4 regions of the Micromonospora sp. NPDC047620 genome follow, and region 1 is predicted to be linked to each of the others. Evidence: riboswitches for the same ligand, from Rfam matches in the RefSeq annotation. Region 1 holds a riboswitch; each other region holds the start of a gene.
What was found. A riboswitch is a leader RNA that binds a small molecule or an ion and turns the genes downstream of it on or off. The one in region 1 is predicted to bind cyclic di-AMP.
Positions count from the first base shown of each region.

Region 2: another riboswitch for cyclic di-AMP. It lies ahead of ACGF5C_RS07345 (coiled-coil domain-containing protein); the one in region 1 lies ahead of ACGF5C_RS10490 (coiled-coil domain-containing protein).
Region 3: another riboswitch for cyclic di-AMP. It lies ahead of ACGF5C_RS19810 (C39 family peptidase); the one in region 1 lies ahead of ACGF5C_RS10490 (coiled-coil domain-containing protein).
Region 4: another riboswitch for cyclic di-AMP. It lies ahead of ACGF5C_RS12990 (NlpC/P60 family protein); the one in region 1 lies ahead of ACGF5C_RS10490 (coiled-coil domain-containing protein).

Region 1 is NZ_JBIDDG010000007.1:102,013-107,519, forward strand. It holds gene ACGF5C_RS10480 (STAS domain-containing protein) at 27-389, shown strand; gene ACGF5C_RS10485 (SRPBCC family protein) at 662-1,129, shown strand; gene ACGF5C_RS10490 (coiled-coil domain-containing protein) at 1,238-2,299, opposite strand; cyclic di-AMP (ydaO/yuaA leader) riboswitch at 2,313-2,444, opposite strand; gene ACGF5C_RS10495 (cation diffusion facilitator family transporter) at 2,598-3,515, opposite strand; gene ACGF5C_RS10500 (HelD family protein) at 3,608-5,507, opposite strand, start outside.
Region 2 is NZ_JBIDDG010000005.1:44,549-50,055, forward strand. It holds gene ACGF5C_RS07330 (DUF305 domain-containing protein) at 1-351, opposite strand, end outside; gene ACGF5C_RS07335 (hypothetical protein) at 429-995, opposite strand; gene ACGF5C_RS07340 (YibE/F family protein) at 1,431-2,783, shown strand; cyclic di-AMP (ydaO/yuaA leader) riboswitch at 2,950-3,081, shown strand; gene ACGF5C_RS07345 (coiled-coil domain-containing protein) at 3,085-4,104, shown strand; gene ACGF5C_RS07350 (carbonic anhydrase) at 4,319-5,107, opposite strand; gene ACGF5C_RS07355 (helix-turn-helix transcriptional regulator) at 5,314-5,507, shown strand, end outside.
Region 3 is NZ_JBIDDG010000015.1:26,673-32,179, forward strand. It holds gene ACGF5C_RS19795 (acyltransferase family protein) at 1-103, shown strand, start outside; gene ACGF5C_RS19800 (hypothetical protein) at 291-749, shown strand; gene ACGF5C_RS19805 (hypothetical protein) at 966-1,724, shown strand; cyclic di-AMP (ydaO/yuaA leader) riboswitch at 2,012-2,153, shown strand; gene ACGF5C_RS19810 (C39 family peptidase) at 2,374-3,219, shown strand; gene ACGF5C_RS19815 (alpha/beta fold hydrolase) at 3,328-4,071, shown strand; gene ACGF5C_RS19820 (CDP-glycerol glycerophosphotransferase family protein) at 4,091-5,507, opposite strand, start outside.
Region 4 is NZ_JBIDDG010000009.1:75,132-80,638, forward strand. It holds gene ACGF5C_RS12975 (zinc metalloprotease) at 1-114, shown strand, start outside; gene ACGF5C_RS12980 (pyridoxamine 5'-phosphate oxidase family protein) at 233-772, opposite strand; gene dcd (dCTP deaminase) at 851-1,429, shown strand; gene ACGF5C_RS12990 (NlpC/P60 family protein) at 1,501-2,541, opposite strand; cyclic di-AMP (ydaO/yuaA leader) riboswitch at 2,554-2,690, opposite strand; gene ACGF5C_RS12995 (N-acetylmuramoyl-L-alanine amidase) at 2,930-4,951, shown strand; gene ACGF5C_RS13000 (NlpC/P60 family protein) at 5,045-5,507, opposite strand, start outside.

The DNA of each region.
Region 1 (5,507 bases):
TCGGACGGGCGAGTGGAGGTGCTCGCGTGAGCCTGTCGATCGTGAAGTCGGTTATGCCCGGTGGTGTCATCGAGATCGCCCCCCGGGGCGAGATCGACGTCGACACCGCATACGAGGTGCGCGAGGCGATCGCCGAGGTCCTGGCCAAGGGGCGCCCCAGCCGGATCGAGCTCAACATGAGGCTCGTCACCTTCATCGACTCCGTCGGCATCAGCGCGATGGTCGCCGGCTTCCAGACCGCCGAGGTGAGCGGCGTCAAGCTCGTCGTCACCGAGCCGAGCCGGTTCGTGCACCGGCAGCTCTGGGTGACCGGCCTGCTCGGCCTCTTCGGCGCCCCCGAGCCCTACTACGCCGGCGCGCCCGCCCCCGAGGTCCTCCCCGGCGCCTGACCCGCCGGCAGGGGCCCCGCCGGTGACCCGTCGGCGTCAGTCGTCGCCGAGGCCCGACAGGTCGACGTCGGACGCCTCGGTGACCGCGCGGATCGCCGTCACGGAGGCGTAGCCGCCGGCCAGCAGGGCCAGGCCGCTGCCCGGCTGCACCTGTCAACGACGGTAGTCGGGCGGGCGGGTCGACGGCCGGCATCCGCGCGCGGAGCGGCGCGCCGTTGCCAGCGCGCCGCCGGTGCGCGACGATCGGGCGACGGCGACGGTGGGGAGACGGCGTGCTCAGGCGGGATTCCTTCAGCTACACCGTCCAGGCGCGCTGCTCGCTCGCCGACGCCGCGGGGTTGCTCGCGGACCCGGCCCGGCAGCAGGACCTGCACCCGCTGATCGCCCGGGTCCGCCGGGTGTCGCCCCGTCGCGGCGCGCGGGCCAGCTACCTCATCACCGACCGGCTGGCCGTCGGGCCGCTGCGCCTGCCGGTCACCTACCGGGCCGACGTCCTGGTCGACGGGCCCGACGAGATCGTCACCGTGGCGCGGCAGTGGCCGGCCACCACGGTGCGCAACCGGACCCGACTGCGGGCCGAGCCGGACGGCGTCGTCCGGATCGACGTCGAGATCACCCTCACCGCGCCGGTCCCGCTCTTCGGCTACGCCTTCCGCCAGGCGCGCGCCGCCCACCTGGGGCTGGCGGCCCGGCTCGGCGTCGCCCTGGGCGGGCACCCGCCGGAGTCACCGCCCGCCTGAGCCGGGTATCGGCGACACGGCGACATGCCCGGCCGTCGGCCGGGGAGGTGGCGGGCGGGAAGGCCGTCGGCCCCGGTGACCCGCTCGCGGGTCACCGGGGCCGGGGCGTCAGTAGACCGACAGGTGCACGTGGTTGGTGTGGTCGCTGGACGGGTCGCCGTTGGCGCCGCTGTACGACTTCCATCCGCTGCTGGGCAGCCAGATCTGCCTGTACCAGATCACGTAGAGCACGGCGAGCCGGTCGCCGTTCTTGACGAAGTACGCCGCCAGGTTGTTGCCGTACGTCCTGTCGCCGCCGGTGGCGTCGCCGCCGAACCCGCTCTTCTGGGCCGCGAAGTCGCAGGCGCGACCCTTGGGGTGCTCCCCGGAGCCGCCGGGGCGGTAGCAGGAGACGTAGCGGGTGAAGCCGGCCGCCTTGGCCTGGTTGAGCGCGTGCAGGGTGCGCGGGGTGATGCAGCCGTTGGCGGGGGTGGGGTCGTTGACGCTGCACGACTCGGACGGCCAGGACCCGTCGGAGTTGCGCGGCGCCGGCTTCGCCGTCGCGGTGGAGCTGCCGCCCGGCCCGCCGCCGCTTGACTGCGACCGGTTGGCCACCGTCAGCGCCCGCTCCGCCTGGTCCTTGCGCTTGGCCATCAGCGTGACCTGCTTGCGCTGCTCCCGGATCTCGCCGTCCAGGGCGAGCTTGGTGCGGGCGGCCTGGTCGCGGGTCTCCTGGAGCTCGCGGAGCGCCCGGTCCTCGTTGGCGGCCACCGCGTCGAGGGCGGCGGCCCGGTCCATGAAGCCGTCCGGCGAGCTGCTGTTGAGCAGGGCGGACACCACCCCCAGCCGGCCGGTCCGGTAGGCCACCCCGGCGATCTCGCCGACCTTGGTGCTCCGCTCGGTCAGCTCGCTCTCGGTCGTCTTGAGCTGCGCGGCGAGCTGCTGCTGCCGCTTGACCGACGTGTCCAGCGCCCGCTTGGCGTCCAGGTAGCCCTTGCTGGCGGCTTCGAGCTGGGCCCGCAGGGCGGGCGTGCCGCCCTCCTGGTCCTGGCCGGGGGCCGCGGCGAGCAGGCCGGCCCGGGAGGCGGCCGCCGCGGGGGCGGTGGTGACCGGGGCGACCGCGGCGCCGAGGGCGAGCGTCACGGCGATCAGGGCCGCCAACCGGGCGGCGCGTCGTCGTACAGGTGCCATCACTGGCATACACGTGTCCTTCCGTCAGCCGCCGACCGGGTTAGCTGACGGGTTCGGGACGGAAGATCCCTACCGCTGACGCGGATGCACCCCACGAACATGGTTCCCCGGTTCGCCCCGCCGGGCGATTAGGCGGCGGCCACCGCCGGCACCGGTGGGTGCCGCCTGGCGGAGGCCGGAACCGAGCCTACCGGTGCCGGTGTGACTGGTGTAGCGCAGGTGACTGAGGGTGCCTGTCCGCTTACCGTCAAATCCGACATAAGTCAACAATACTCTCCCAGATTTAAGGCTGTGCTCATTACCACTCAACCGACCCGCAGGCCCCGGGAGACGCCCCCGGCTCGATCTGCAACGTCGCGTGCTCGATCTGGAAGTCCTCGTGCAGGGCCGTCCGGGCCGCGGTGAGCACCGCGCCGACCTCCGCGTCCGGCTCCATGGTCAGGTGTGCCGAGGCCACCTCCATCCCGGAGGTCAGCGTCCAGACGTGCAGGTCGTGCACCTCGGCCACGCCGGGCACGGCGGCCAGCCGGTCGTGCACCCTGGCGACCTCGAGGTGCTCCGGCGCGGCCTGCACCAGGATGCGCAGCGCGGCGCGCCCGAGCCGCCAGGTGCGGGGCAGGATGAACAGCCCGATCGCCACCGCGACCAGCGGGTCCGCCCACCACCAGTCGGTGACGGCGATCAGCAGGGCTGCGCCGATCACGCCGAGTGAGCCCAGCAGGTCGCCCAGCACCTCCAGGTACGCGCCCTGCATGTTGATGCTCTCCTTCGCCCCGGACCGCAGCAGGGCGAAGGCGGCCACGTTGGCGAGCAGGCCGAGCACGGCGACCGCGAGCATCGGGCCGGCGAGCACCTCCGGCGGGTCGCCGAACCGGCGTACGGCCTCGACGACCACGTAGACCGCGACGCCGGAGAGCAGCACGGCGTTGGCCAGGGCGGCCAGCACCTCCAGCCGGTAGAGGCCGAAGGTGCGCTGCGGGTCCGCGCCGGCGCGCCGGGTCGCGGTGATCGCCGCGAGCGCCATGCCGATGCCGAGCACGTCGGTGAACATGTGCCCGGCGTCGCTCAGCAGGGCCAGTGAGCCGGTGCGGAAGGCGGCCACCGCCTCCACCGCCATCAGGGCGCCGAGCAGCGCGAACGCCGCCCAGAGGCGGCCCCGGTGGCGGTGCGCGGCATTCGCGACCGACCCGTGGTGGTGGCCATGACCTGCACCCACGCGCCCACCTTCCGTCACCCGTCCGGACCCGGTTCAATCTATGCTCACATCGCAATATGTGCAAGTGACTGCCCGGCGGCGGCCGGGACGACTCAGCCGGTCGGGTCGACGGTGGTCAGCCGCTGGGTGGCCCGCGACAGCGCGACGTAGAGCGTCCGTACGCCCGAACCCGGGTCGGCCCGGATCTCGCCCGGGGCGACCAGGACCACGCCGTCGTACTCCATGCCCTTGGCCTCCAGGCTGGTCACCACCTGCAGGCGCGGCGCGCCCAGCCCGCCCAGCCACCCGGCCACCTCGTCCCGGCGGGGCACCGGAGTGATCACGCCCACGGTGCCCTCCACCTCGGCCAGCAGCGCCGTGGCCGCCGCCACCACGGCGGTCTCCAGCTCCGCCGGCGGCACCACCAGCTCGACCGGGTCGACGCCGGTGGAGCGCACCGCCCTGGGCAGCGGGAGGTCCGGGTGCAGCCGGCGGATCTCGGCCGCCGCCACCGCGAAGATCTCCGCCGAGTTGCGGTAGTTCGTGGTGAGGGTGAAGTGGTGCCGCTTGCGCCGGCCCAGCGCCTGGTCCCGGGCGCGGGTCAGCTCATCCGGGTCGCCCGTCCACGCCGTCTGCGCCGGGTCGCCCACCACCGTCCACGAGGCCAGCCGGCCGCGCCGGCCGATCATGCGCCACTGCATCGGCGAGACGTCCTGCGACTCGTCGACCACGACGTGCGCGTACTCCCGGTAGTCCTCCGGGCGCTGCCGCGCCGCCTCGCGGGCCGCGCGCTGCCGGTCGGCGAACGTGCTCAGCTCGCGGACCCCGCCGGCCAACTGGAACGGGTCCCGCTTCGGCCGGGCCGGCTTCATCGGCTTGCCGAGCAGCGCGTCCAGCTCGTCCAGCAGCGCGATGTCGGCGATCGTCAGCCCGGCGCGGTCCAGGCTCCGGTACGCGTCGGTCAGCAGCCGGATCTCGGCGCCGGAGAGGATCCCGCCGGCGTACCGGCGCAGCCGGTCGGGGCGGGCCAGCCAGCCCAGCACGTGCCGGGGGTGCAGCCGGGGCCACCACGCCTTGAGGAACTCCCGGAACTCCGGCCGCTCGGCGACCTCGTCCTCGAACGCGCGCTGCTCGGGCAGCCGGCCGATGCCCAGCCGACGGGCCTGCGCCCAGAGCGCGGCGAAGACGCCGTCGAAGCCGGCGCGGCGCACCTCGTTTCGGCGGGCCCCCCGGGGCATCGCCCGCTCCCGGATGGCGTCCAGCTCGCGGCGGTCCAGCCGGAGCAGCTCGCCCCGGTAGAGCAGGCGCAGCTCGGCCGGGCCGTCCGGCACCGCGTCCCGGGCCGCCCGTTCCAGCACCCGGCGCATCCGCAGCGAGCCCTTGACCGCCGCCACGGCCGGCGGGTCGGTACGGGTGGCGCTCATGCCCGGGAACAGGGTGCCCAGCGAGTGCAGCGTGGCGGTGTCCTCGCCGAGCGAGGGCAGCACCGAGGCGATGTACTCGACGAAGACCGAGGACGGGCCGACCACCAGGATGCCGCCGCCGGCGTACCGGCTGCGGTCGGAGTAGAGCAGGTACGCGGCCCGGTGCAGGGCGACCGCCGTCTTGCCGGTGCCCGGGCCGCCGGAGACGATCGTCACCCCGGAACCGGGGGAGCGGATGGCCTCGTCCTGCTCCCGCTGGATGGTGGCGACGATGTCCCGCATGCCCCGGCCGGTGGCCTTCGACAGCGTGGCGAGCAGCGCGCCGTCGCCGACCACCGCCATGTCGGCGGGCGCGGCGGCGGGATCGAGCAGGTCGTCCTCGATCCGGGTGACCCGCTCACCGGAGGACTGGATCATGCGCCGCCGCACCACGCCCAGCGGCTCCGCCGGGGTGGCCTGGTAGAAGGCGGCGGCGGCCGGGGCCCGCCAGTCGACCACCAGGGTGGTCGCGTCCTCGTCCCGGATGCCGAGCCGCCCGACATGCAGCACCTGCCGGTCGCGCAGGTCCAGCCGGCCGAAGACCAGCCCC
Region 2 (5,507 bases), on a different contig from region 1:
CCGCCCCCAGGCCGACAACCAGCCGCTCATGGTGGCGATCTCGGGCGCCTGGGCGGCCTTGATCTCCCCGGCGAGCCGCTTGACCTCCGGGTCCGCCGCCCGCGTGGCGGCCAGCTCCGCCATCTCCACCGCCTGCCGGTGGTGCGGAATCATCATCTGGGCGAACATCGCGTCGGCGTCGCCGAAGGCGGCCGCGCCGGACGCGGTGGCCGCCGGCCCGCTGGTGGCGGGCGTGCCGTGCCCGGCGCCCGGGGACGAATGCCCGTCGCCGCCGCAGGCGGTCAGGACGAGGGCGGCGGTGACGGTGGCGCCGGCCAGGGCGGCACGGCGCGCGATGGTACGAGTGGTCACTTCTGGGCCTTTCGGTATCGGAACGTACGCAGCAGGACGGGGACGCGGACCGGCTGACCGGGCCGCGCCGGGGCGTCCTATCTGCGCAGCACCGAGACCGTGGCGAGCCGCAGGCCGACCGGCCGGGACGGCGGGGCACGGGGCGACCGGGCCGGCCCGCCCGACCCCTGGCCCGCCGGGCCGCCGGCGGGTACGCCGGCCAGCAGCAGCACGGCGAGCAGCAGCGGAGCGGCGAGCGCGCCCAGCACCGCCAGGCACACGCCCCACCAGGGCAGCTCGCCGCCCGACCCGCCGGACGGGAGGAACCGCTCGTGCGGGCAGTCGCCCGGGCAGCCCACCACGCCGGACAGCGCCGCCGGGACGACGTACGCGATGGCGGGGTCCTGACCGACCGGCGCGGCGGTGTCGTGACGGGGCAGCAGGGCGGTGACCTGACCGACCGGCGCGGCGGTGTCGTGACGGGGCAGCACCTGCGGCGCGCCGTCGTGCGCACCGGCCGCGGCGACGGGGTGCGCGGAAACCTCGGCGGGATGGCCCACGGCGTGCGAGCCGTGGCCGAGGGTGTGCATCGCGGCCAGGCCGAACAGCGTGCCGACGAGCAGCAGCAGCCGGGCCCATCGCCCCGCCGTCACTGTCGCCGCCACCCGCACACCGACCACGGTAGTCCCTGGGGCCGGCGCGTCCGGGGGCGACCGGCGCACCCGGCGGCGAATCCGCCCGGGACGAGACCACGGTGCCGGCCGCCACGGGACGGTCGACCGGGCGGTCCCCGGCAGTGACATGGTGGTGACCAGCGGTTGCCGGACCGGACGGCCCGCAGCCGACACCAGCCCTCACAACCTGCGGCCGGATGTCGGGATGGCTACCATTCGGCCGGTGGCCCTCCGCACTCCGCGCCGCCCGCGCCGCCGCCCCGACCGGGCGGCGGTATCGAGCGCCCGCGACCGGCCGGGCCGGGCCGTCGCGGTGCGCGACCGGCCCGCCACCCCAGGGCGATCCGCCGCGGCGGTCACCCGGGCACGCCGAACCGACCGGCCTGCCGGCACGTACCCCGCCCTGGATTCGTTGGGAGACACTCGATGGGCGCCGACCACACCCGTCCTGCACCGTCCGCCCCGCCGAGGGTACGACGGATCCTCGTCGCGACGGTGGTGCCCCTGTTCGTCGCCACCCTGATCGCGGCCCTGCTGCTCTGGCCGTGGGACGCCCCGGACGCCGCACCCGGCACCGATCCGCCCCGCCACCACGGCACGGTGACCCGGGTGGTGACCGAACCGTGCCCGCCCACCCCGGAGGCGCCGGAGGGCGCCCCGGACGCCGCGGAGGGCCCCTGCGGCACCGTGACCGTACGCGTCGACGACGGCCCCGACGCCGGCCAGCAGGTGGAGACGCCCGTACCGGCAGGGCCGGGGGCGCCGACGGTCGCGGTCGGCGACGAGATCATCCTGGTCCAGCTCACCGATCCCGCCGACCCCTCGACGAGCGCCTACAACATCGCCGAGCACCAGCGCGGCAAGCCGCTGCTCTGGCTGGTGGTGCTGTTCGCCGCCGCGATCGTCGCGTTCGGGCGGTGGCGGGGGCTCGCGGCGCTGGCCGGCCTGGCGGCGAGCTTCGCCATCCTGCTGACCTTCGTGCTGCCCGGCATCAGCGCCGGCAGCCCACCGCTGCTGGTCGCGGTCGTCGGCGCGGCACTGATCATGTTCGTGGTGCTCTACCTGACGCACGGGGTGACCGCGCAGACCTCGGTCGCCGTGCTCGGCACGCTGGGCAGCCTGGTGCTGACGGGCGTGCTCGGCACGATCGCCACCGCGGCGACCCACCTGACCGGGTTCGGCAGCGAGGACGCCACCACGTTGTCGATGTTCCAGGCCGACGTCGACCTGCACGGCCTGCTGCTGGCCGGGATCATCATCGGCTCGCTCGGCGTGCTCGACGACGTCACCGTGACGCAGGCCGCGACGGTCACCGAGCTGGCGCACGCCAACCCGGGGCTGTCCCGGATGCAGCTGTACCGGGCGGCCACCCGGGTCGGCCGCGCGCACATCGCCTCGACGGTGAACACCATCGTGCTGGCGTACGCCGGGGCCTCGCTGCCGGTGCTGCTCCTGCTGACCGCCGACTCCCGGGCGGTGAGCCAGATCCTGACCAGCGAGTTCCTGGCCCAGGAGATCGTCCGCAGCGCGGTCGCCACCCTGGGCCTGATCGCCGCCGTGCCGCTGACCACCGGGCTCGCGGCCGTGGTGACCACGGCCGGCCGGCGCGGCGGCGAGCCAGCCGACCGCGGCGCACCCCCGACCCCGCCGACCCCCCGGCCGGCGGCCGACCGATCCGAGGCGCTGGAGGCCCTCAGCGGGCCGCGCGCCGGAAACACCCCCTCCGCCGCCCCCGCCGGGTGGTCCGACCGAAACGGGAGCACGGACACCGCATGGTGAAACTCCTCAGCGTGACCGATCAGGGCGTCCCGCCTGATAAACGCGTCACTGGTCACCCTCCGCCGTTACGAAATAACGCATTTAGTCGGCATAGGGACGTAGATCCCCGGGAGGGCTCTCGGGTAACCTCGCTGCCGGTCACCGCCGAAGGCGCGCAGCGGCGCCTGCGGTGCCGCCGCCCAATCGCCGCCAGGCGAGCCGGGGACCCAGGTACATGGGGTGAATCCGCGACAGCGGTAGGGGCCACTTCCGCCCCGAACCCGTCAGCTAACCCGGTCGGCGGTCGACGGAAGGGAAAACTGTGACGGCACCCCTACGCCGCTGGTTGACACCTGTGGTGGCCGTGATCGCCGCCCTGGCCGTCTTCGCCGGGCCCCTCCCGGCGGCGGCCGCACCCACCCCACCGGCCCAACCCTCCGGCCACGGGGACGACGAGCCCAAGCTGCTCAACGACCTGATCGAGACGCGGAACCGCAGCTACGTCCAAGCCAAGGCGAAGCTCGCGAAGTCGAAGAAGCGCCAACTGGAACTGGCCCTGGAGGTCGACCGGGCGCAGGCCGACCTGGCCGCGCTGGCCCCACAGGTGAGCCAGATCGCCGCCCAGTCCTACCGGACCGGGCGGATCGGCGCGGTGTCGATGCTGCTGGACACCACCAGCCCCGACTCGTTCGTCAAGCGCGCCGCCGCCCTCGACGAGCTGAACCTGGTCAACTCCAAGAAGCTCGCCGAGGTGAACGCGGTCAAGAACCGCGCCGAGCAGGCCAAGCTGGCGCTCGACGCCGAGGTTCGCGAGCAGACGAAGCTGACCAACGAGATGGCCCGCGGCAAGCGCGAGGCGGAGAAGGCGCTCGCCCTGGTCGGCGGCAGGGGGCTGACTGGCGGCAAGGTGGTCGCCACCTCGCCGGTGGCCCGGATGGCACCGGGTCGTACCGCCGACGGCGACTGGAAGCCCCTGTCCTGCACCGAGAACGACCCCACCACCTCCGGCTGTATCACCGCGCGCACCCTGCACATGTACAAGGAGGTCAAACGGGCCGGCTTCAACCGCTTCGTCGGCTGTTACCGCTCCGGCGGGCCGTACGAACATCCGAAGGGCCGGGCCTGCGACTGGTCGCTGCAGAGGAGCGGCTTCTCCCCCTGGCACAACGACGACACCTACATGTACGGCAACAACCTGACCGCTTTCCTGGTCCGCAACGCCGACCGGCTCGGCATCTACTACGTGATCTGGAACCGGCAGATCTGGTTCCCGGCGACCGGCTGGAAGTCCTACAGCGGCCCGTCGAACCATACGGACCACGTGCACGTGTCGTTGCTCTGACGGCAGCCAACGACAGGGCCGCCTCGCGTCTGCGGGGCGGCCCTGTCGGCGTCTGTCGCCGTGTCGGCGTCCGTGGCCCTGCCGCGTCCATGGCCTGTGGTTGCCCGCGGCCCTGCCGGCGTCTGTGGCCTGTGGTTGCCCGCGGCCCTGCCGGCGTCTGTGGCTCTCGCCGCCGGGGCGTAGGGCGTCCGGGCCGGGCGAGCGCGGGAACCGGTCAGGCGAGGGCGGCGCTGGCGGCCGGCTGTGCCCCGTCGACCGCGCCCGGCCCGGTGGGCGCGGCGGCGATCTCCCGCGCCTCGCCGGTTGGCACGGCGGTGACCGCCCGCGCCTCGCCGGCGGCCAGCCGGTACGACATGCCCACGACGCCGCAGCGCCCGGCGGCCACCTCGGCGGCGAGCACGGCCGACCTGTCCAGCATCGCCTCGACCGTCTGCGCGATGTGGATGTCGACGATCCGGTCGATGTCGTCCACGCCCTCGGCGGCGGCGCGGCGCAGACTGGGCACCACGGCGTCCACCACGGCGCGCAGGTGCCCGGCCGGGGGCGTGCCGGTGGCGTCCGCCGTACGGGCCGCCTGGACGGCCCCGCAGGAGTCGTGCCCGAGGACCACCACCAGCGGCGTGCGCAGGACCGTCACGGCGTACTCGACGCTGCCCAGCACCTCGGGGCCGACCGTGTGCCCGGCGGTGCGCACCACGAAAAGGTCGCCGAGGCCGCGGTCGAAGATGATCTCCGCGGCGAGCCGGGAGTCGGAGCAGCCGACGATCACCGCGAACGGGTGCTGCCCGTCCGCGACCGCGGCACGGTGCCCGGCGTCCTGGTTGGGGTGGCGTGGGGTGCCGGTGACGAACCGGCGGTTGCCGGCCTGCAACTCGGCGAACGCCTGCTCCGGATCGCCCGGAGTGGGGAGCGCGTCCCGCACGGCGGTCGAGCCTCCCGGTGCCGGCTCCGACGACTTCCGCTCCGGGCCCGGCTGCGCGCCGGGGGATCCGGGACGACTCATCTCCCTCACCTCGTCCCTCACGTGAACGACCTGGTCATCCCGGCCGACGCTGGACGCGGGCAGCCCCACGGTCACACGCACCCGAAGATACGTCAAGGGATGCGTGATATGCATTTCATATGTTCGCGCCCGGCTGCGGACGCCGGGCGGGCCTCCCGCGCGAGGGCGCGGCGGAAAACCCGAAAGGCGCGCCATACGATGACGACATGGCGACGACAGGGGAGAACGGGAGCACCCGGAACTGGACGTTCCTCACGAACCACGGGCACGTGCTGCTCGCCATCGCCCGCAACCCCACCGCCCGGCTGCGCGACGTCGCGGACGAGGTGGGCGTCACCGAACGAGCCGCCCAGGCGATCGTCGCCGACCTGGAGGCCGGCGGCTACCTGAACCGCACCCG
Region 3 (5,507 bases), on a different contig from region 1:
ACGCGTCGTGCCGCACCCCCGGCACGCCGAGCCGGAGGCGGACCACCGGCCGGCGTACGTCGAGTCTCCTGCGACCGCCGGCCGGCCGCACCCCCGGGCGTAGGACGACCGCGTCCATTGGCACAGGTCGACCAACTGGAGCGGCTGGACTACCCGTCCACCCTGGTCCGTGCGGTCCGGGTGGACGGCAGGACGCGCAGGGCACCGGGCCGGAGGGTCGCCGGGACCGCCGCACACGGGACACGCCGAGCGGCGATGCGGACCGGCGGCATCGGCGGTAGCGTGGTCGCGTGCTTCCCGTCGCGCTCACCTGTCCCCTGTGGTGGGTGGCGCGGTGGGCCGCGCGGCTGCTGACCGGCCTCGCCGTCGCGGTCGCGTTCGCCGTCGGCGCCGGGTCCCTCCCCGCCGCCCCGGCCCAGGCCGGAGTGCCGTCGACCGACACCTGGGTGCCCCCGGCTCACGCCTGGGCGCCCCCGGCCCCGGCGCTCCCCGTCACGCTGGCACCCGCCGGCCCGCCCGTGGCCGTCGCCGACCACCGCGTCGTCGCCGTCGGCGCCGCCCCCGACCGGGCCGCCGCAGCCCCCGACCGGGCCGCCGCAGCCCCCGACTGGGCCGCCACCGGCCCCGGCCACCCCGCCGCTTCGGCCGACCCGGGCGCAGCCGCCGGGGCCGTCACCGTCGGCCCGGCCCCCGCGTCGGTCGGGCACACCCCGGTGACGGCCGGCCCCCGGGGCCCGCCGCACGTCTGATCCGCACCACCCCGCGGGGCACGCGCGCCCCGCGCGGGCCCGCCGTACGGCGCAGGAAGGGCTCCTTCCGCTACCGCAGGCGTTGACAAGGGTGCCCGTCCTCCGCTCTCCACCACCCGCACCCGTCCCGGCGGCGGGACGTGGCGCCACCGCGCCCCGCCACCCGGGCGCCGCGTGCGCCCCGCTGCCGCACTCGCTCCCCGTGAGGTGCCGACCATGGAGACCGTCGTCTACCAGTTCCTGATCGAGGTGCCGCGGGCCGCCGCCATCTGGTCCGCCCTGCTCCTGCTGGCCCTGACCGTGCTCGCCGTGCTGGTCGCCCGCCCCGAGCGGGTCCGTCCCGCCGATGAGCCGGTCGCCCCGCCCGCGGTCGACCCCGTGGCGGAGGCGGCCGACCTGCGCCGTTACGCCGAGGAGGTGGCCGTCGCGGCGGGCCGGGCCGCCCACGCCGCCCGGCGGTGGCGGGCCGACTGGCTCGCCGCCCAGGAGGAGGCCGACCGGGCCTGGCGGGCGTACGACGAGGCGGAGACCGCCGCCCGCCGCTTCACCGGGGCCGCCGCCCTGCCCGCCCCGCGCACCCCGCGCACGCCCGCCGAGTACGCCGCCCGCGAGCGCTGGCTGCACCACGCGGCGGTGGCGGCCCACTGGCGCGGCGACCTCTCCACCCGCCAACTCCGGGAGGTGTTCGGCCGCCGGGCCGGCTGGGATCCCCGCCGGCACCCGGTCGAGCAGGAGATCGCGCTGGCCCGGGCGGTACGCGACGCGAAGCGGGCCGACCACCGGGCCGCCGCCGAGCGGGAACGGTCGGCGTGGCGGGACGCCGACCTGGCCGCCGAGGCGGCGCGGGCCCTGGCCGGCGAGGCGTACGCCGCAGCGGTCCGGCTCCGGCCGGGCCGGCTCCCGGCGGCCCGGCCCGTGTCCGCCGGGCGTCGGCCCGCGCTCGCCGCGCGCTGGCGGCCCGCGCGGGCGGGCTGAACCGCCGGGCAATTTCGTGACGCCGGTCATAGCGGTGGCGAACCGGTCATCCGGCGCGGCCCGGCCGATTCCCGCCGACGATTCCGCGCCGATGTCCGCCGCTCGTCCGGTTGTCGACGCAAGGTGCGTCGGGAAACGGTCGTCCCATTGAGTCGCGTCAGTGCCGAACTGACCGCAAAAAAAGTCCCGCGATCAAGGTTTAAGCAGGTGGAAGCGGGTTGGCAGGGCGCGGGCCGGCCAGTAGTGTCGGCCCGTCCGGTGCGGTACCCGATCGCAAGAGGCGACGCCGCGCCGACCCGCCTAATCGTGAACAGGCGAGCCGGGGACCCAGTGCAACATCGGGGTGAATCCGTGGGCCACGGCCCGCGGTAGGGCGTTCTTCCCGCCCGAATCCGTCAGCTAACCCGGTCGGCGGCGTCGGAAGGAGTTCCATCCCCGTGCAGCACCCACCCGCCCCCCGGTCGTTCCGGCGCCTCCACGGCGCCGCGGTGCCCGCGCTCGCCCGGCCGCACGCCGCGAGCTGACCCACCGGTCACCGCCCGTCGCCCGGCATCCCGGGCGCATCCCCTGAGTGGTCCACCACCGCCGGACGCCGTCCGCGCGGTCGGTCCCCCCTGCGCGGACCGGCGGCCGCTCACCCCCCGAGCCCGTGGAGGAAACCGTGAAGCACCACCTCAAGCGACAGCTCCGTCGCCTCACGTCCGAGCGTCCGTACCAGGTGGCCGCCGCGTCGGCCGCGGCGCTCGTGCTCGCGTCGGGCACCGGCGCGCTGCTGGCCGGCGCCGACGAGGCACCCGCCGCCGCACAGGCCCCGGTGGCCGTGAGCGAGCTGCGGGACGGCAGCGTCGCCTCGCGTGGCGACGCCCGCGTCGCGACCGCCCCGTCGACCGGCGCCCCGGCCGCGTCCAGCGCCGCTCCGTCGGCCAGCGCCACCAGCGCCGCCCCGAACCCCGACCTGACCCGCAAGCCGGAGCCGCCGAAGCCACCGAAGGCGAAGTCCCTGGACTACGACTACCAGGCCCAGACCACCTTCTACAACTGCGGTCCGGCCGCCGTCCGGCACGCCCTCAGCGCCGCCGGCATCGCGCGCAGCCAGGACGCCCTCGGCGCCCAGCTGGGCACCGACGAGATGGGCACCGACTCGGCCGAGGACACCACCCGGGTGCTGAACGCGACGGTGAAGGGTGACCCGTACCGGACCCGGATGATCCCGGGCGGTGCCGCGACCCCGGCGCAGATGGACCAGCTCCAGGCCGACGTGGTCGCCGCCATCACGGACGGGCGGGGCGTCGTGGTGAACGTCGCCGGCAGCGCCACGGACACCGACGGCGGCTGGCACTCGTTCCCCGGCGGCCACTACATCGCCGTCGTGGGCTACCAGGACGAGGGCCGGCTGGTGAAGATCGCCGACTCGGCGAACCCGGCGACCGCGTCGTACTGGATGTCCACCATCGCCCTGGCGAACTGGGCCGCCACCCGCGGCTACTCCGCCTGAGAAAGACACCCGTCGGGCGTCGACTCCCCACCCCGGGAGTCGGCGCCCGATGTCGTCTCCGGGTCACGGCCCTCGCCGGGGCGTACGGCGGGTGGCACACTGCGGCCTATGGTCGACGAATCGGGTGACCGGGACGGCCGGCGCGTCCTGCTGCTGCTGCACGGCATGGGCGCGACCGGGGACGTGTGGCTGCCCTGGGCGCCGTTGCTGGAGCGCCGGTGGACGGGGCGGTGGCTGGCGCCGGACCTCGCCGGCCACGGCTGGTCGCCGCCGCTGCCGGCGTACTCGTTCGCCGGGCTGGCCGACCGGATCGCCGCGGGGCTCGCGGCGGGGGACCGGCTCGTCGTGCTGGGGCACTCCCTCGGCGGCGTGGTCGGGCTGGCGCTGGCCGCCCGCCGCGCCGGGCTGCCGGTCGACGCCGTGGTCGGGCTCGGCATCAAGGCCGTCTGGTCCCCGGCCGAGCTGGCGAAGGCCGGGGAGCTGGCCGCCCGGCCGGTGACCTGGTTCGCCAGCCGGGACGAGGCGGCCCGCCGGTACCTGCGGGTGGCCGGCCTGACCGGGCTCTTCGCGCCGGACCACCCCGTGGTCGAGGCCGGGCTGCGGCAGGTCGACGGCCGCTGGCGGCTGGCGATGGACCCCGCCGCGTTCGGGGTGGGGGAGCCGGACCTGCCGACCCTGCTGGCGGCGACGGACGTGCCGGTGCTGCTGGCCCGCGGCGAGCACGACCCCATGGTCACCGACGCCCAGCTCAAGGAGCTGGGCGTGCCGGTCGCCACCCTGCCCGGCCTGGGCCACAACGCCCACGTCGAGGCCCCCGAGGCCGTCCTGGAGCTGGTCGACCCGTACCGCTGACCCGCGAGGTGCCGGCCGGTCAGGTGGTGGCGGAGAGGGTCGCCCCGTCCGGCTCGACCGGCAGGCCGGTCCCGCCAACGGCGCGCGGCGTCGGCGGGTTCCAGTCCGCGTCGAGCTGCCGCCGCGCGGCGTCGAGGAACGCCTCGGCGTACGCCTCGGCCGGGAAGTCGCCCAGGTAGCGGCTCCGGGTGGCCCAGCGGGCGGCGGCGAGCGGGTCGGTGTCGAGCAGCGCGGCCAGCACCTCGTCCACGTTGGACATGTCGCGGCGCAGCACGTAACCCGAGCCGGCCAGCGGGAACCGCTCCGCGAACCGGTCGCCCTCGTCGCCCATGTCGGTGACCGCGTACGGCTTGCCGGAGTAGAGGTAGTCGGAGATCACCCCCGACACGTCGGAGACCAGCGCGTCCGAGCGGTTCACGCACTCCGTCAGGGTCAGCTCGCGGGTGGCGGCGGCGCCGAAGACGTGCTGCCGGCCGGTACGGGCCCGGTCCGCGGCCAGCAGCTCCGTGAGCCGGCCCAGCTGCCGCGCCGAGGCCGGGTTCTGCGACGTGTACGGGTGGGCCCGCAGGATCACCGTCGCGCCCCGCGCCAGCAGCCCGCGCAGCAGCGCCTCGGCAACTGGCAGGGAGCAGTAGTTGGCGTCCGCGTGGTGGCCCGTCCAGGTCGGCGTGTAGAGCACCGTGGGGTTCGGCAGGCCGCGTACCGGCTCCGACCGGACCTCGATCGACTCGACCTGCGGCCGGCCGACCACCACGAACTTCTCCGCCGGGATGTCCACGCCCGCGCGGGCGTACCGGTCGACGGCGGCCTGACCGGCGACGAAGATCCGGTCGAAGATGGCGGAGACCGGGTTGGCGCTGGGCGCCTTGTCGCTGTCGCCGTGGTGCAGCTGGACGTGGGTGAGCTGGGTGAAGCGGATGCAGTGGCTGTTCTTCGCGCCGTGGTTGACGTAGAACGCTACCCGCAGGCTCGGCACCAGCGCCTCGTCCATCGCCTTGGTGGTGGGGCAGTAGACCACCGGCGCCGTGGTGGCCGCGGCGACGGTGGGCAGGAACTCCGGCTCCCGCACCATGACCAGGAACGGCCGGCCGATCCGCTCCAGGTAGGGCAGCCACATGGTGACCTGGTATTCCGAGCCGGGCGGGGCGGAGAAGTGGAGCAGGAACTCGGGCTGGTGCCGGCGCAGCGCGCGGGAGACCGCCGACCCGCCGGCCCCCGGCCGGAACCGCCGCCGGGCCAGGTCCAGCCCGACGGCCCCGGCGCCGGCGGCGACCAGCGCGACGGCGCCCAGCGCCACAGCGGCCGGCAGGGTCGCGGCGGCGGCTGCCGCCACCACGGCGAGCAGCCCCAGCAGGGCGTCGCCGAGGCGCGCGGCGACCAGGGGCGTCCAGGTGCGCACCGGCAGGTTCGCGGCGCGCACCTCCAGGCCGCCGGCG
Region 4 (5,507 bases), on a different contig from region 1:
CTCGACCCGATCACCAACTTCATGGACTACACCTACGACTCCTGCATGCACCAGTTCACCGCCGGGCAGGCCAGCCGCATGCTGACCGCCTGGAACGCGTACCGCGCGGCGTAGTTCCCCCGCACGACCGGTGCCGGCCCCGCTCGACGGGGCCGGCACCGTCGTTTTCGGGGTGGGGTGGGGGGCGGTGCGGTGCCCCGGACGGGGACGGCCCGGGGCGCCGCACCGCGTCTCAGGCGGCCGGGCGGGCGGCGAGGTTGCCGCCGCTCCCCGACCGCGTCTCGGGCACCGCGGCGGTCGCGCCGGGGTCGAGCCAGACCTGGACGGCGGGCCGGCCGTGCCCCTCGCCGGCGCCGCCTGCGACGCCCGGCTCCCGACGGGCGAGCATCGCCACGTCGACGGTGAACTCGAACAGCCGCCAGTCCACCTGCGGCGCGGCCCGGTGGCTGCGGGCCAGCCGGGCGACCCGGGCCGGGTCGGTGACCGGCCGGGCGTGGCCGGCGACGTAGGCCTCGTCGTCACTCTCCTCCGGCGGGAAGGAGTGCAGGGCGTAGCGGCCGTCGCGTTCCAGGTCGCGCCGCTTCGGCGAGTCGACCACGAAGCAGAAGAGCCCCTCGTCGGTGATCACCGGAGAGACGGGATGGACCCGGGGCCCGCCATCGGCGCGGACGGTGGCCAGGTAGCCGAAGCCCGGCCCGTACTGCTGCATGAGGGTGCGGATCCCGTCGGCGAGGCGGGGCTCGTCGGCGGCGAATTCGGACCAGGAAGCCATGCCGACATTCTATCGAACACGTGTACGAACAGGTAGTCCGACACGCAGGTCACGCACATCGCTCGCTAAGGTGGTGCGATGCTGCTCTCCGACCGCGATCTGGTCTCCGAGATCAAGACGGGCACGCTCGCGCTGGAGCCGTTCGAGCCCACGCTGGTGCAACCGTCCAGCATCGACGTACGCCTGGACAAGCTCTTCCGGGTCTTCAACAACCATCTCTACACCCACATCGACCCGGCGATGCAGCAGGACGACCTGACGTCGATGGTCGAGGTGCCCGAGGGCGAGCCGTTCGTGCTGCACCCGGGCGAGTTCGTGCTCGCCTCGACGCTGGAGGTGATCTCCCTCGGCGACCAGCTCGCCGGGCGGCTGGAGGGCAAGTCGAGCCTGGGACGGCTCGGCCTGCTCACCCACTCCACCGCGGGTTTCATCGACCCGGGCTTCTCCGGCCACGTGACGCTGGAGCTGTCCAACGTGGCCAACCTGCCCATCACCCTCTGGCCGGGCATGAAAATCGGTCAGCTCTGCATCTTCCGGCTCTCGTCGCCGGCCGAGCACCCGTACGGCTCGGCCGTCTACGGCTCGCGCTACCAGGGGCAGCGGGGACCGACCCCGAGCCGCTCCTGGCAGCACTGGCGCACCTGGCCGACCCGCTGACCCGACGGTCGCCTGTTAGGAAGGGGCCCTTCCTCTACCGAATGCGCTAGGAAGGGCCCCTTCCTTACACCTCAGCCCGGGCGGCCGTAACTGTGGATCGGGCCGTCGTCGACCTTCTTCATCTTGACCGGCACCCCGGCTCGGGAGGCGTGCACCACCCAGCCCCCGCCGACGTACATGCCGACGTGGTGCAGGTCGCTGTAGTAGAAGACCAAGTCTCCCGGGCGCAGCTCGCCCCGGGTGACGGTCGCGGTGACCCGGCGCTGCTGCGCGGCGTTGTGCGGCAGCGAGACCCCGGCCTTCGCCCAGGCGGCGAGCATCAGGCCCGAGCAGTCGTACGCGTTCGGGCCCTCGGCGCCCCAGACGTAGGGCTTGCCGATCTGGGCGCAGGCGAACTTGACCGCGGTGCCGGCCCCGCCACCCGGGTAGCTGGCCGGGCAGGGGGCGGGGCGCAGCGAACCGCCGCCGCCGCTGCCGTAGATCCGCAGCCGCAGCTTCTGCAACCGGTCGATCTCGGCGTTGATCTGCTTCTTCTTCGCGGCGAGCTGGGCCTCCGTCCGGCCGAGTTGGACGACCATCTCGTCGAGCGGGGCCTTCTTCTCGGCCAGCCGGTCGCGCAGCTCGGCGACCTGCCGCACGTCCTGCTGCTGGTGCTGGGCGAACCGGTCGAGCAGTTCGAGCTGGCCGACCATCTGGTCGGGCGAGCGGCTGCCCAGCAGGGCGTTGACGGCGGATACGTTCTCGCCCTTGTAGGCGCGGACGGCCAGCGCGCTGACCTCCTCCATCGCCTGCTCGACCTGCCGTTCCAAGGGCTTGATCTGCTTGGCGAGGGCGTCTGCCTGCCTGCGCTTGGCGGCCAGGTCCTGGCGGGTGGCGTTGTGCCGTTCGATGATCGGTTCGAGCTTGTTCCAGTCCTCGTCGATCTGGCGCTCGATCTCGGCGACCGTCGGTTCGGCGTGGGCCGCCGTGGCGCCGCCGGTCAGGACGACGGCGAACGCGGCCAGGGCGGCGAGGGCGGTGGTGCAGCGGTACCAGCGTGGGCGCGGCGCAGCCGTCGTCGGGCCGGCGGGTGCCGACCGTGCCGACGGTGGCCGCGGGGCATGGTGTGCCACCGGGCTCCGTACTCCTTCTTCCCGTACCGCCTACCGGGTTAGCTGACGGGTTCGGGCGGGAAGGGGACGCCCTACCGCAGGTGCTGCGGATTCACCCCGGGGTACCTGGGTCCCCGGCTCGCTCGGGAGCGACTCGGCGGTGTCGGACCGTTACCGCCCCGGATGGGCGGACTGTCGCCGGCCGACGAATGACCAGAGTAGAGACGGTCGTTATCGATCCGCAACCCATCGCGCCGTGACACACCGTATTCATGCGGGCGGTGGGAGCGCGCAACTCCGGGGGACGAAATTTTTCTTCTTCGGTAAGTGACGCATGGAAAGGTATTGACCGGAGGTGGCGCCCGGGGCGAAGGTGGCCCCACATTCGCCCGTCCGACCTGGGGGTCTGATGCACCTGTCAGCGACATCGAGGAGCAGACGCGTCCTGCTGGCCGCCGCCGTGGCGGCCGCCCTGGCGGCGACGCCGCTCACCGCCGCCGGAACCGCCGCCGCCGCGACGACGACCGACCGACAGCAGCAGTACGCCGCCGCGGCTGCGGAGTACGGCGTGCCGGAAAGCGTCCTGCTCGGAGTCTCCTACCTGCAGTCCCGCTGGGACACCAACGCCGGAACGCCGAGCACCAGCGGCGGCTTCGGACCGATGCACCTCACCGACGCGGAGTACGTCGCCGCGCTGCCCGGGGGCACCCACCACGACGAGGGCACCGAGGACCCGCGGGGCGACGACTCCCGCCCGTCCCTGGCCGAGGCGCACGAGCCGCCGGCTGCCCAGCCTCCCGCCGAAGCCTCGCTGCGGACGCTCGACGCCGCCGCCGGGCTGACCGGCGCCAGCGAGGAGGCGCTGCGCACGGACGTCACGGCCAACATCCGGGGCGGCGCGGCGCTGCTGGCCGCGTACCAGAAGGAGATCGGCGCCCCGGTCGGCGCCGACACGGACCCGGCGGCCTGGTACGGCGCGGTGGCCCGCTACTCGGGCGCGGACAGCGCCGACGCCGCGGCGGCCTTCGCCAACGAGGTGTACGCCACCATCGCCGCCGGCGACAGCCGGCTGACCGACGACGGGCAGCAGGTCACCCTCGCCGCCCGCGCGGTGCAGCCGGAACGCTCCTGGCTGGACCGGCTGGGCCTGCGCAAGGTCGCCCGGCCCGACGGGCTGGAGTGCCCCGACACGATCTCCTGCGAGTGGATCCCGGCGCCCTACGCGCAGTACGGCCCGACCGTGGGGGACTACGGCAACCACGACCTCGCCGACCGGCCGGCCCAGCAGAAGATCGAGTACATCGTCATCCACGACACCGAGGGCTACTTCGGGCCCAGCGTCAACCTGGTCAAGGACCCGAGGCGGGTGGGCTGGCACTACACCCTGCGCTCGGTGGACGGCCACATCGCCCAGCACATCAAGACCAAGAACGTCGGCTGGCACGCCGGCAACTGGTACGTGAACGCCAAGTCCATCGGCCTGGAGCACGAGGGCTTCGCGGGGCACGGCACCTGGTACACCGAGGCGATGTACCGCACCTCCGCCAAGCTGGTCCGCCACCTGGCGCTGCGGTACAACATCCCGCTGGACCGGCAGCACATCATCGGTCACGACAACGTCCCCGGCACCGTCGCCTCGACCGTGCGCGGCATGCACTGGGACCCGGGCCCGTACTGGGACTGGTCGCACTACTTCGACCTGCTCAAGGCGCCGTTCACGTCGACCGCCACGCCGCACACGGGGCTGGTCACCATCGACCCGGACTTCGCCACCAACCAGCCGCAGTTCACCGGCTGCAACCGGCAGCCGCCCGGCGTGCCGAACCCGCCCCCGCCGGCGGCTCCCTGCCCGCTGCGCGGCTCGTCCGCGGTGATCCTGCACAGCGCGCCGAGCCACGACGCGCCGCTGGTCAACGACATCGCGCTGCGACCCGACGGCACCCCGAACACCATGTACATCTCCGACCACGGCGCCCGGGCCTCCGCCGGACAGACGTACGCCCTGGCCGAGGTGCAGGGGGACTGGACCGCGATCTGGTACCTCGGCCAGAAGGCGTGGTTCCACAACCCCGCCTCGAAGCCGACCGCGAAGTGGTCCGTGGGCTTCGTGGTGACCCCGAAGGACGGCAAGGCCACCATCCCGGTGTACGGCCGGGCGTACCCGGAGCAGGCCGCCTACCCGGCCGGCGTGCCCTACCAGCCGATCTCCCCGCTCCAGTACACCCTCTCGGCCGGCCAGCGGTACGCCGTCGGCACGGTGCTCCCCGGCGAGTACTACCGGGCCGTCACGTTCGACGGGTCGTCGCCGGGTGACTGGACGGTGGTCCGCGGCGAGAACAGGTACGTGCAGATCCAGTTCGGCCACCGGGTCATGTACGTCAACCTGGACGACGTGAACGTGCTGCCGTCCGCGCTGGGCGCGCCCAACTGACCCACCGCTCGCCGGGCTGGCGCAGCCCGACTCCGAGCACGACGAGGGCCCCCGGTCGAGTCGACCGGGGGCCCTTCCGTGGGTGGTGCGGGATCAGCCGGGCCTGCGGAACCCGGCCACCGGCATCGTGTTGATGCTGGAGACGTTGACCGGCTTGCCGGCCCGGGGCGCGTGCACCATCTTCTCGTTACCGAGGTAGAGGCCGACGTGACTCAGGTCTGCCTTGAAAAAGATCAGGTCACCGGGGCGTGCCTCGGAGCGCGGGATGGCCTTGCCCTCGTTCCACTGCGCGCCGGTGAAGTGCGTCAGGTGGATCCCCGCCGCCTTGTAGGCGTACTGGGTCAGGCCCGAGCAGTCGAACGAGTTGGGGCCGGTGGCACCCCATACGTACGGGTCGCCGACCTGGGCGCACGCGGTCCTGATCGCGATCCGGGCCGCGTTGCTGACCACGCCGTTGATGGTCGGGCAGTTCTCGGTCTTGACGGTGGTCACCGGCAGTGACGCCTCGAGCTTCTTGATCTCGGCGTCGATCTCCTTCTTCTTCGCCGCCAGGTCG